3 regions of the Streptomyces sp. NPDC046985 genome follow, and region 2 is predicted to be linked to each of the others. Evidence: riboswitches for the same ligand, from Rfam matches in the RefSeq annotation. Region 2 holds a riboswitch; each other region holds the start of a gene.
What was found. Region 2 has a riboswitch for thiamine pyrophosphate ahead of thiC (phosphomethylpyrimidine synthase ThiC). Riboswitches for the same ligand answer to the same signal wherever they lie in the genome.

Region 1: it holds a riboswitch for thiamine pyrophosphate, as region 2 does, so the genes downstream of both, ABZ861_RS17050 (thiamine ABC transporter substrate-binding protein) here and thiC (phosphomethylpyrimidine synthase ThiC) in region 2, are expected to answer to the same signal.
Region 3: it holds a riboswitch for thiamine pyrophosphate, as region 2 does, so the genes downstream of both, thiO (glycine oxidase ThiO) here and thiC (phosphomethylpyrimidine synthase ThiC) in region 2, are expected to answer to the same signal.

The regions. Positions count from the first base shown of each region.
Region 1 covers NZ_JBEYWK010000012.1:35,700-38,966, reverse strand. The annotation lists gene ABZ861_RS17060 (TetR family transcriptional regulator) at 1-212, shown strand, start outside; gene rlmN (23S rRNA (adenine(2503)-C(2))-methyltransferase RlmN) at 311-1,417, shown strand; TPP riboswitch at 1,450-1,554, shown strand; gene ABZ861_RS17050 (thiamine ABC transporter substrate-binding protein) at 1,636-2,709, shown strand; gene ABZ861_RS17045 (iron ABC transporter permease) at 2,685-3,267, shown strand, end outside.
Region 2 covers NZ_JBEYWK010000010.1:231,854-235,120, reverse strand. The annotation lists gene ABZ861_RS15865 (SsgA family sporulation/cell division regulator) at 1-56, shown strand, start outside; gene ABZ861_RS15860 (YibE/F family protein) at 216-1,739, opposite strand; TPP riboswitch at 1,811-1,988, shown strand; gene thiC (phosphomethylpyrimidine synthase ThiC) at 1,981-3,267, shown strand, end outside.
Region 3 covers NZ_JBEYWK010000002.1:143,311-146,577, reverse strand. The annotation lists gene ABZ861_RS03255 (FAD-dependent oxidoreductase) at 1-933, opposite strand, end outside; TPP riboswitch at 1,490-1,601, shown strand; gene thiO (glycine oxidase ThiO) at 1,599-2,762, shown strand; gene thiS (sulfur carrier protein ThiS) at 2,759-2,959, shown strand; partial or broken gene ABZ861_RS03240 (thiazole synthase) at 2,963-3,267, shown strand, end outside.

The DNA of each region.
Region 1 (3,267 bases), on a different contig from region 2:
GGGTGCGCGACGCCCAGGAAGCCGGCCGGTTGGACGCCGGCTGGGACCCGGTCGACGTCGTCGTCTTCGTCAGCCAGCTCGCCATGGCCTGGGCCGCCCAGCCCGACCTGCTGCCTCCGCCCGGCGACGGACGCGCCGCGTTCTTGGCCGCGCGCCGAGCCGCCGTCGTCGCCGCCGTCGAGCGCCTCTTCCCCGCGACCACGGGGAACTGACCGCACGCCGGGCACTCGCCCGGCGTCTCGCCTCGGCGACGGGCTTGCGCGCCGACGGCCGCAGGCCACCCCAGTCGATCTGCGACACTGGTACCACCATGCCCAAGCCCGGAGAACTCATTTTCGTCGCCCCGCGCGGAGCCCAGAAGCCGCCGCGGCACCTCGCCGACCTCTCGCCCGCCGAGCGCAAGGAGGCCGTCGCCGCGATCGGGGAGAAGCCGTTTCGCGCCAAGCAGCTCTCGCAGCACTACTTCGCGCGGTACGCGCACGACCCGCAGCAGTGGACCGACATCCCGGCCGGGGCGCGCGGCAGGCTCCAGGAGGCGCTGCTCCCGGAGCTGATGACGGTCGTGCGGCACCTGTCGACCGACGAGGGCGCCACCCGCAAGACGCTGTGGCGGCTGTTCGACGGCACGCTCGTGGAGTCGGTGCTCATGCGCTACCCGGACCGGGTGACCATGTGCATCAGCTCGCAGGCCGGCTGCGGGATGAACTGTCCGTTCTGCGCGACCGGACAGGCCGGACTGGACCGCAACCTGTCGACCGCCGAGATCGTGCACCAGATCGTCGACGGGATGCGGGCGCTGCGCGACGGCGAGGTCCCGGGCGGTCCGGCGCGGCTGTCCAACGTCGTGTTCATGGGCATGGGCGAGCCGCTGGCCAACTACAAGCGCGTGATCGGCGCCGTCCGCGCGCTGACCGACCCCGAGCCCGACGGGCTGGGGCTGTCGCAGCGCGGGATCACCGTCTCCACGGTGGGCCTCGTCCCGGCGATCCACCGGTTCGCCGACGAGGGCCTCAAGTGCCGCCTCGCCATCTCCCTGCACGCGCCGGACGACGAGCTGCGCGACACCCTCGTCCCGGTCAACACGCGCTGGAAGGTGCGGGAGGTGCTGGACGCCGGGTTCGACTACACGGCGAAGTCCGGCCGCCGGCTGTCCATCGAGTACGCGCTGATCCGGGACGTCAACGACCAGGCCTGGCGCGGCGACCGGCTCGGCCGCATGCTCAAGGGCAGGCCGGTGCACGTCAACCTGATCCCGCTCAACCCGACGCCGGGCTCGAAGTGGACCGCCTCGCGGCCCGAGGACGAGAAGGCGTTCGTGGAGGCCGTCGCCGCGCACGGCGTGCCGGTGACCGTCCGGGACACCCGGGGCCAGGACATCGACGGGGCGTGCGGTCAGCTCGCCGCCACCGAGCGGTAGCCGGACGGTACTCTGAGGCCGTACACACCTTCATATTCCGACAGGGGAGCGCCACAGCGCTGAGAGTGCGGCCCGGCCGCAGACCCTCTGAACCTCGCCCAGGTCATTCTGGGTAGGAAGTTCGGTCATCACTCAAGCTGTTGTGCCCTGCCCGGGAACCCGCCGCGGAACCCGGGCAGGGCCGCGTCTCTTCCTGGCCGTCACCCAGGAGGACATCAGTGCATCGCACCACGTTCGTCGCCGCGGCCCTCGGCCTCGGCCTGGTCACGCTGTCCGCGTGCGGGTCGTCCGACGGCCGCGCCGGCGCGGACTCCACGACGGTGACCCTCGTCAGCCACGACTCGTGGGCCGCCTCCAAGAGCGTCATAGCGGCCTTCGAGAAGAGCTCCGGCTACACCGTCAAGGTGCTCAAGGACGGCGACGCGGGCCAGGCCGTCAACAAGGCCATCCTCACCAAGGACGACCCGCAGGGCGACGTCTTCTTCGGCGTCGACAACACCCTGCTCTCCCGCGCCCTCGACAACGGGCTGTTCCAGCCGTACCGGGCGAAGGACGCCGACCTGGTCCAGCCCCAGTACCGGGTCGACGAGGCCCGGCGCCGGGTCACGCCGATCGACACCGGCGACATCTGCGTCAACTACGACAAGAAGTACTTCGCCGACCACCGCCTCGCCCCGCCCGCCTCCTTCGCCGACCTGCTCAAGCCGCAGTACAAGAACCTCCTCGTCACCGAGAACGCCGCCGCCTCCTCGCCCGGCCTCGGCTTCCTGCTCGGCACCGCCGCGCGGTACGGGGACGGAGGCTGGCAGGGCTACTGGAAGAAGCTCAAGGCCAACGGCGTGAAGGTCGTCGACGGCTGGGAGCAGGCGTACGACCAGGAGTTCTCCGGATCCGCCGGAGGCCGCAAGGCGGGAGGCGACCGGCCCCTCGTCGTCTCCTACGCCTCCTCCCCGCCCGCCGAGGTCGTCTACGCCGACCCCCGCCCCAAGACCGCGCCGACCGGGGTGGCCTACGGCACCTGCTTCCGGCAGGTCGAGTACGCGGGACTGCTGAGCAACGCGAAGGACTCCCGGGGCGGGAAGGCGTTCCTCGACTTCCTGCTCACCCGGCGGTTCCAGGAGGACATGCCGCTGAACATGTTCGTCTACCCGGTGCGCCAAGGCGCCCAGACGCCAAAGGAGTTCACCGCCTACGGACCGCAGGCGAAGGACCCCGAGACGCTGGCGCCCGACCGGATCGCCGCCCATCGCGACCAGTGGGTCAAGTCGTGGACCTCGCTCGTACTGAAGTAGCCCGCCCGCGCGCCCGCCGCCGGGGGAACGCGGCGCGGCTCGGCCTGATGGCCGTGCCCGTCGCGTTCTTCGCGGCGTTCTTCGCCTACCCCGTGGCCGCGATCGTCCGGCGCGGCCTCAAGGTCGACGGCGCCTGGCGGCTCGGGCGGATCGCCGACGTGCTGGGGCAGTCCGACATCCGGCACGTGCTGTGGTTCACCGCCTGGCAGGCGGTCGCCTCCACCGCGCTCACCCTGCTGATCGCCCTGCCCGGCGCGTACGTCCTGGCCCGCTACGACTTCCCCGGCCGGCGCCTGCTGCGGGCGCTGGTCACCGTGCCGTTCGTGCTGCCCACCATCGTGGTCGGCGCCGCCTTCCTCGCCCTGCTCGGGCGCGGCGGCCTGCTCGACGAACTGTGGGGCGTGCGCCTGGACACCACCGTGTGGGCCATCCTCCTCGCCCACGTCTTCTTCAACTACGCCGTCGTGGTGCGGACCGTGGGCGGCCTCTGGTCCCAGCTCGACCCGCGGCAGGAGGAGGCCGCGCGGGTGCTCGGCGCCTCGCCGCTGACCGCCTGGC
Region 2 (3,267 bases):
CCCATCTCGACGAGGCCCTGTACCGCATCCTGGCCGAGGAGCAGAGCGCGGGCTGAAGCGTTTCTGCAACGCCGCGCATGCAGTGGCGTAACGCTCCTCCACGGACGCCCTCACGGCGCGCTCCGGTGCTCCGTCGGCGGACGGGGCGCCCAGGAGTCCGCACCGGCCGCCGGGTCAGCGCCGTCGGCGCCCAGCGGTCCGCGCTCTCCGGCCGGTCAGCGCTTGCGGCGCCTGCCCCGCCCCCCGCGCGCGGGCGCCGGCGCACCGGCCGCGACGCGGCCGGGGGCGTTCGCCGGCGCCGTGCGGTCGGCCGAGACCACGAGCGCCGCGAGGGCGGTGGTGACGGGCACCGAGGCGACCAGGCCGATCGAGCCGACCAGCGTGCGGACGATCTCCTCGGCCACCAGCTCGCTGTTGGCGACGGCGCCCACGCTGCTCTGCGCGATGGAGAAGAGCAGCAGCAGCGGAAGCGCGGCCCCCGCGTAGGCGAGGACGAGGGTGTTGACGACGGAGGCGATGTGGTCGCGGCCGATGCGGATGCCCGCCCGGTACAGTCCGCGCCAGCCCATCGCGGGGTTGGCCTCGTGCAGTTCCCAGACCGCCGACGTCTGCGTCACCGTGACGTCGTCGAGGACGCCGAGCGAGCCGATGATGACCCCGGCCAGCAGCAGACCGCTCATGTCGATCGACGGGTACAGGCCGTGGATCAGACCGGTGTTGTCGTCGGTGTTGCCGGTGAGCGCCGCCCAGCCGATGAACAGCGAGCCCAGGACGCCGATCAGCACCAGGGAGATGAGCGTGCCGAGCACGGCCACGGACGTGCGCGCGGACAGGCCGTGACACATGTAGAGCGCGATCAGCATGATGGCGCTGGCCCCCACCACCGCGACGACCAGCGGATTCGAGCCCTGAAGGACCGCCGGGAGGACGAACAGGTTCAGCACCAGGAAGCTGACGGCCAGCGCGACCAGCGCCATCACGCCCCGCATGCGCCCGACGACGACCACGGCGAGCGCGAACACACCGGCCAGCAGCGCCATGGGGAAACGCCGGTCGACGTCGGTGACCGAGTACTGGAGCTCCTTCGGCGCGGAGGGCTCGTAGGCGACCACGACCTTCTCGCCCTGGTGCAGTTGCCGCGGCTGGTCCGGCTGCACGATCTCGGTGAAGGTGCGCCCCGTGTCCTTGCCGGTACTGACGCGGATCGTGGCCTTCTTGCAGACCTTCGACGCCTGCGCCTGCGCGGACGCGCCCCCGGCCGTGGACGCGCCCCCGGTCGGAGCGCCGCCGGAGGCGTTCACCGACGCGCAGCTCACCTTCACCACCTGGGCGACGGTGGCCTGCTGCGTCTGCCGGTCGAAGCCGACGCCGGTGCGGTGGTGCGAGGGGGCGCCGCCGGGCCAGAGCACGACGAGACCGGCTGCCACCGCGGCGGCGAACGGGATCAGGATCGCGGCGATGACCCTGCGCAGATGCCGGGAGACCGGAGCGGCCGGGCCATGGCTGTGGCTGTGCCCGTGCCCGTCGCCGTGCCCGTGGCTCTGGCCGGGCCGGTGACCGGAGTCATGCCCGGAGCCGTGACTTGGCGCCTGCGCCTGCGCCTGCTCCCTGCTGTGCGAGGACGCGTGCTCGTCGCCAGGACGGTGGCTGTACTCGTCGCCGGGACGGTGGCCGTGCCCGGCGCCGCGTCCGCGGGACGGCTCGGGCAGTGGCTGAGGGTACTGCTGGGGCGTGGTCACGGGCGGATCCTCCCAAGAGCGGCGGGCGCCCACTGTTCTTCGCGCCATACATGACGCTAGCGTGGAGACGCCTTTGCACACGCGGGAGCTCGGAGCACCGGGCTGAGAGGGCGCTGACCTTCGCCAACGCGATGTTTCACGTGGAACGTTAGCCGTTCCCCGCGAGACGTCGACGGACGGGAATCGCTGCGCCGACCGCCGAACCTGTTACCGGGTAATGCCGGCGTAGGGAGTAGGTCTCATGACCAACGAGGACGCACGCACGCCTGCCTCCACGCAGACGTCCAACGATGAGGAGCAGAGCGCCCCGCACGGGCGGGCCGGGAGGTCCGTCGGCTGGCACAAGGCGTACGCCGAGGGCTCGCGCCCCGACCTGCGGGTGCCGGTCCGTCAGGTGCACCTGACCAACGGGAAGTCGGTCACGCTGTACGACACCTCGGGCCCGTACACCGATCCGCTCGTCGACACCGACGTCCGCAGGGGCCTGGCGCCGCTGCGGGAGAGCTGGATCACCGCCCGCGGCGACACCGAGGAGTACGCGGGCCGTCCCGTCCGCCCCGAGGACGACGGGATCAAGCACACCTCTCCGCGCGGCGGGCTGCGCAATCTCGACGCGGTCTTCCCGGGCCGTCCGCGCCAGCCCCGCCGGAGCCGCGACGGCCGAGCGGTCACACAGCTCGCCTACGCCCGACGCGGGGAGATCACACCGGAGATGGAGTTCGTCGCGCTCCGGGAGAACGTGGCGCCCGACGTCGTCCGCGAGGAGATCGCCGCGGGCCGCGCCGTCCTGCCGGCCAACGTCAACCACCCGGAGATCGAGCCGATGATCATCGGCAAGCGGTTCCTGGTGAAGGTCAACGCCAACATCGGCAATTCGGCGGTGACGTCCTCCATCGAGGAGGAGGTCGAGAAGATGACCTGGGCGACCCGCTGGGGCGCCGACACGGTCATGGACCTGTCCACCGGCCGCAACATCCACACCACCCGCGAGTGGGTGCTGCGCAACTCCCCCGTGCCGATCGGCACGGTCCCGCTCTACCAGGCCCTGGAGAAGGTCGACGGCCGGGCCGAGGAACTGACCTGGGAGATCTACAAGGACACGGTCGTCGAGCAGGCCGAGCAGGGCGTGGACTACATGACGGTGCACGCCGGTGTGCGCCTGGCGTACGTGCCGCTCACCGCGCACCGCAAGACCGGCATCGTCTCGCGCGGCGGCTCGATCATGGCCGCCTGGTGCCTGGCGCACCACCAGGAGTCGTTCCTCTACGAGCACTTCGAGGAACTGTGCGAGATCCTCGCGGCCTACGACGTCACGTACTCCCTCGGGGACGGTCTGCGGCCGGGCTCGATCGCCGACGCCAACGACGAGGCGCAGTTCGCGGAGTTGCGCACACTCGGGGAACTCAACGCCGTCGCCAGGCGTTTCCACGTACAGACGATGATCGAGGGTCCGGGCCATGTCCCGATGCACAAGATCAAGGAGAACATCGACCTTCAGCAGGAGATCTGCGATGAAGCCCCGTTCTAT
Region 3 (3,267 bases), on a different contig from region 2:
CACGTTGGCGGCGACCGTGCGCGGTCCTTGCAGGGCGTTGTCCCAGTGGTGGACCAGCAGGCGCTCGCCGTACCGCGCGGAGGGGAAGGAGGCGCAGTCGCCGACCGCGTACACGTCCGGCGCGGACGTGCGCAGGCCGTCGTCGGCGAGCACCTCCCCGTGCTCGCCCAGCTCGATGCCGGAGCCGACGAGCCAGCCGGTGGCCGGGCGGGCGCCGATGCCGACGACCACGGCGCCCGCGGGCAGCCGCGAGCCGTCGTCGAGCACCACGGCGCCGGGCTCCACGTGCTCCACGCGCGCGTTCGTGCGCAACACGGCGCCGCTGTCGGCGTACCAGCCGGCCATCGGGGCGGCCGCCTCAGCGGGCAGCGCCCCGACGAGCGGCCGGTCGGCGGCCTCGACCACCGTGACGGCGCAGCCCGCCTCGCGTGCGGCGGTGGCGAACTCGGCGCCGATCCAGCCGGCGCCGACGACCACGACGTCGTGCTGCTCGGTGAGCACCGGCCGCAGCCGCTCGGCGTCGTCCAGGGTGCGCAGCAGGTGCACCCCGGGGGTGTCCTCGGCGCCCGGGAGGCGGATCGGTTCCGCGCCGGTGGCGAGGACGAGCGCGTCGTAGGGGACCGGTCCGTCGGAGGTGTCGAGCACATGGGCTTCGGCGCGGACGGCGAGCGCCTCGCAGCCGAGCCGCAGGTCGAGGCCGAGCGAGGCGAAGTCGATCTCGAACGCGGAGCCGTCCGCCTTGCCCAGCAGGACCGCCTTGGACAGCGGAGGCCGGTCGTAGGGCTGGTGGGGTTCGGCGCCGATGACGGTGACGTCGCCGGTGAAGCCCTGCTCGCGCAGGGCGACCGCGGTCTGCACGCCGGCCATGCCCGCGCCCGCGACGACCACGCGCCGCGGCTGTGACGTGCCGTGTTCCTGCGTCTGCTCGCTCACCCGATCACCATAGCCACCTGACGTACGGTCAGTCTGCGGCCCGGCAGGGTGACTCGCTGCACACCGGACCTGACGCCGCACCTGCTCCGCACGCGCTCGTACCGCTCCCCGCCCGCGACTCCCACGCCCTGCCCTCCCCCTGCCGCAGCCGCCCGCCGGGCGGTTCCGCCGCCGTCGGCACGCGGCGTCCCGGGGACGACGTGCCGCCGCGCCCGGACCGGAGGCGGCGGAAGCCGAGCGGCGGTCTCCCTGCCTCCTACCCCGCGGGCGACCGCGTACGTCGTCGCCGCCCGCGCGGGCGACCGCGTACGACGTCGCCGCCCGCACGGGCGGCCCGGATCCGCACGGCACGCGGGCGGCGCCACGCGGCACGGGCGGCTTCACGCGGCCAGCGCGGCTCCCATCGGCGCGCGCGGCGCCCTCGCGCGCGTGCGCCGCCGCTACGGGCGCGCTGCCCGGCGAGCGCTACGGGTGCTGCCCGGCGAGCCCGTGCTGTGGCCGGGAAGGCGTGCGCGCCGGTGAACTTTCGCGGACGCGGCACTAGGGTGGCTGCCGTACAAGCACTCGCGGGAGCCCGGACGCACCGGGCTGAGAGGGAGGCTGGCGGCCTCCGACCGTACGAACCTGATCCGGGTCATGCCGGCGAAGGGAGGGGCTGGACGCCCATGTCCTTGCCACGTACGTCAGACGTCCTCGTCATCGGGGGCGGGATCATCGGGCTGGTGACGGCCTGGCGCGCGGCGCAGCGCGGCCTGGTCACGGCCGTGGTGGACCCCGAGCCGGGCGGCGGGGCGGCGCTGGCGGCCGCCGGGATGCTGGCCGCCGTCACGGAGCTGCACCACGGCGAGCAGACGCTGCTCGGCCTGAACCTGGCCTCGGCCCGCCGCTACCCCGACTTCGCGGCCGAGCTGAGCGAGCTGACCGGGCACGATCTCGGCTACCGCCGCTGCGGCACGCTCGCCGTCGCCCTGGACGCCGACGACCGGGCCCATCTGCGGGAGGTGCACGACCTCCAGCGGGCCTCGGGTCTCGCGTCGCAGTGGCTGACGGGGCGGGAGTGCCGGCGCCTGGAGCCGATGCTGGCGCCGGGCGTGCGCGGCGGGCTCCGGGCCGACGGCGACCACCAGATCGATCCGCGGCGGCTCGCGGCCGCCCTGGTGACCGCCTGCGAGCGGGCCGGGGCGGTCTTCCACCGCTCCTGGGCCGACCGGCTCACGGTGGTACGGGACCGGGCCGCGGGCTGTGTGCTGCGGGACGGCGCCGTGCTGGAGGCGGGGCAGGTGGTGCTGGCCGGAGGGAGCCTCAGCGGGCGGCTCGCCGGGGTGCCGCGGGAGGTGCTGCCGCCGGTGCGGCCGGTGAAGGGGCAGGTGCTGCGGCTGACCGTGCCCCCGCGATACGCGCCGTTCCTTAGCCGGACCGTGCGGGCCGTGGTGCGCGGCAGCCACGTCTACCTGGTGCCGCGGCTGAGCGGCGAACTGGTCGTCGGGGCCACCAGCGAGGAGCTGGGCTGGGACACCACGGTGACGGCGGGCGGCGTGTACGGGCTGCTGCGCGACGCGCACGAGCTGGTGCCCGGCATCACCGAGCTGCCGCTGGCCGAGACCCGGGCCGGGCTGCGCCCCGGATCGCCGGACAACGCGCCGCTGCTCGGACCGACCGGTCTCGACGGGCTGCTGCTGGCCACCGGGCACCACCGCAACGGCGTGCTGCTCACCCCGGTCACCGGCGACGTCATGGCGCACGTCCTGACCTCCGGCGACCTGCCGGAAGAGGCCCGTCCGTTCACCCCGCGGCGCTTCGCCGCCGACCTCTCGGAGCAGCCGGCATGAACGTCTCCGTCAACGGCGAGCCCCGTGAGATCCCGCCCGGCACGGCTCTGGACGCGGTCGTGCGGAGCCTGACCGCGGCGCCCTCCGGAGTGGCCGCCGCCCTCAACGAGACCGTCGTCCCGCGCGCGCAGTGGCCGTCCACGCCCGTGGCCGACGGCGACCGCGTCGAAGTCCTGACCGCCGTACAGGGAGGCTGACCCATGGCCGACGATCCGCTGCTCCTGGGCGCCGCGTCCTTCGGCTCCCGACTGATCATGGGCACCGGCGGCGCCCCCAGCCTGGACGTGCTGGAACGGTCGCTGGCAGCCTCCGGCACGGAGCTGACCACGGTCGCGATGCGCCGGGTCGACCCCTCGGTGCACGGCTCGGTGCTCTCGGTGCTGGACCGGCTGGGCATCCGCGTGCTGCCCAACACGGCGGGCTGCTTCACCGCGGGCGAGGCGGTGCTCACCGCCCGCCTGGCGCGCGAGGCGCTGGGCACCGACCTGGTCAAACTGGAGGTCAT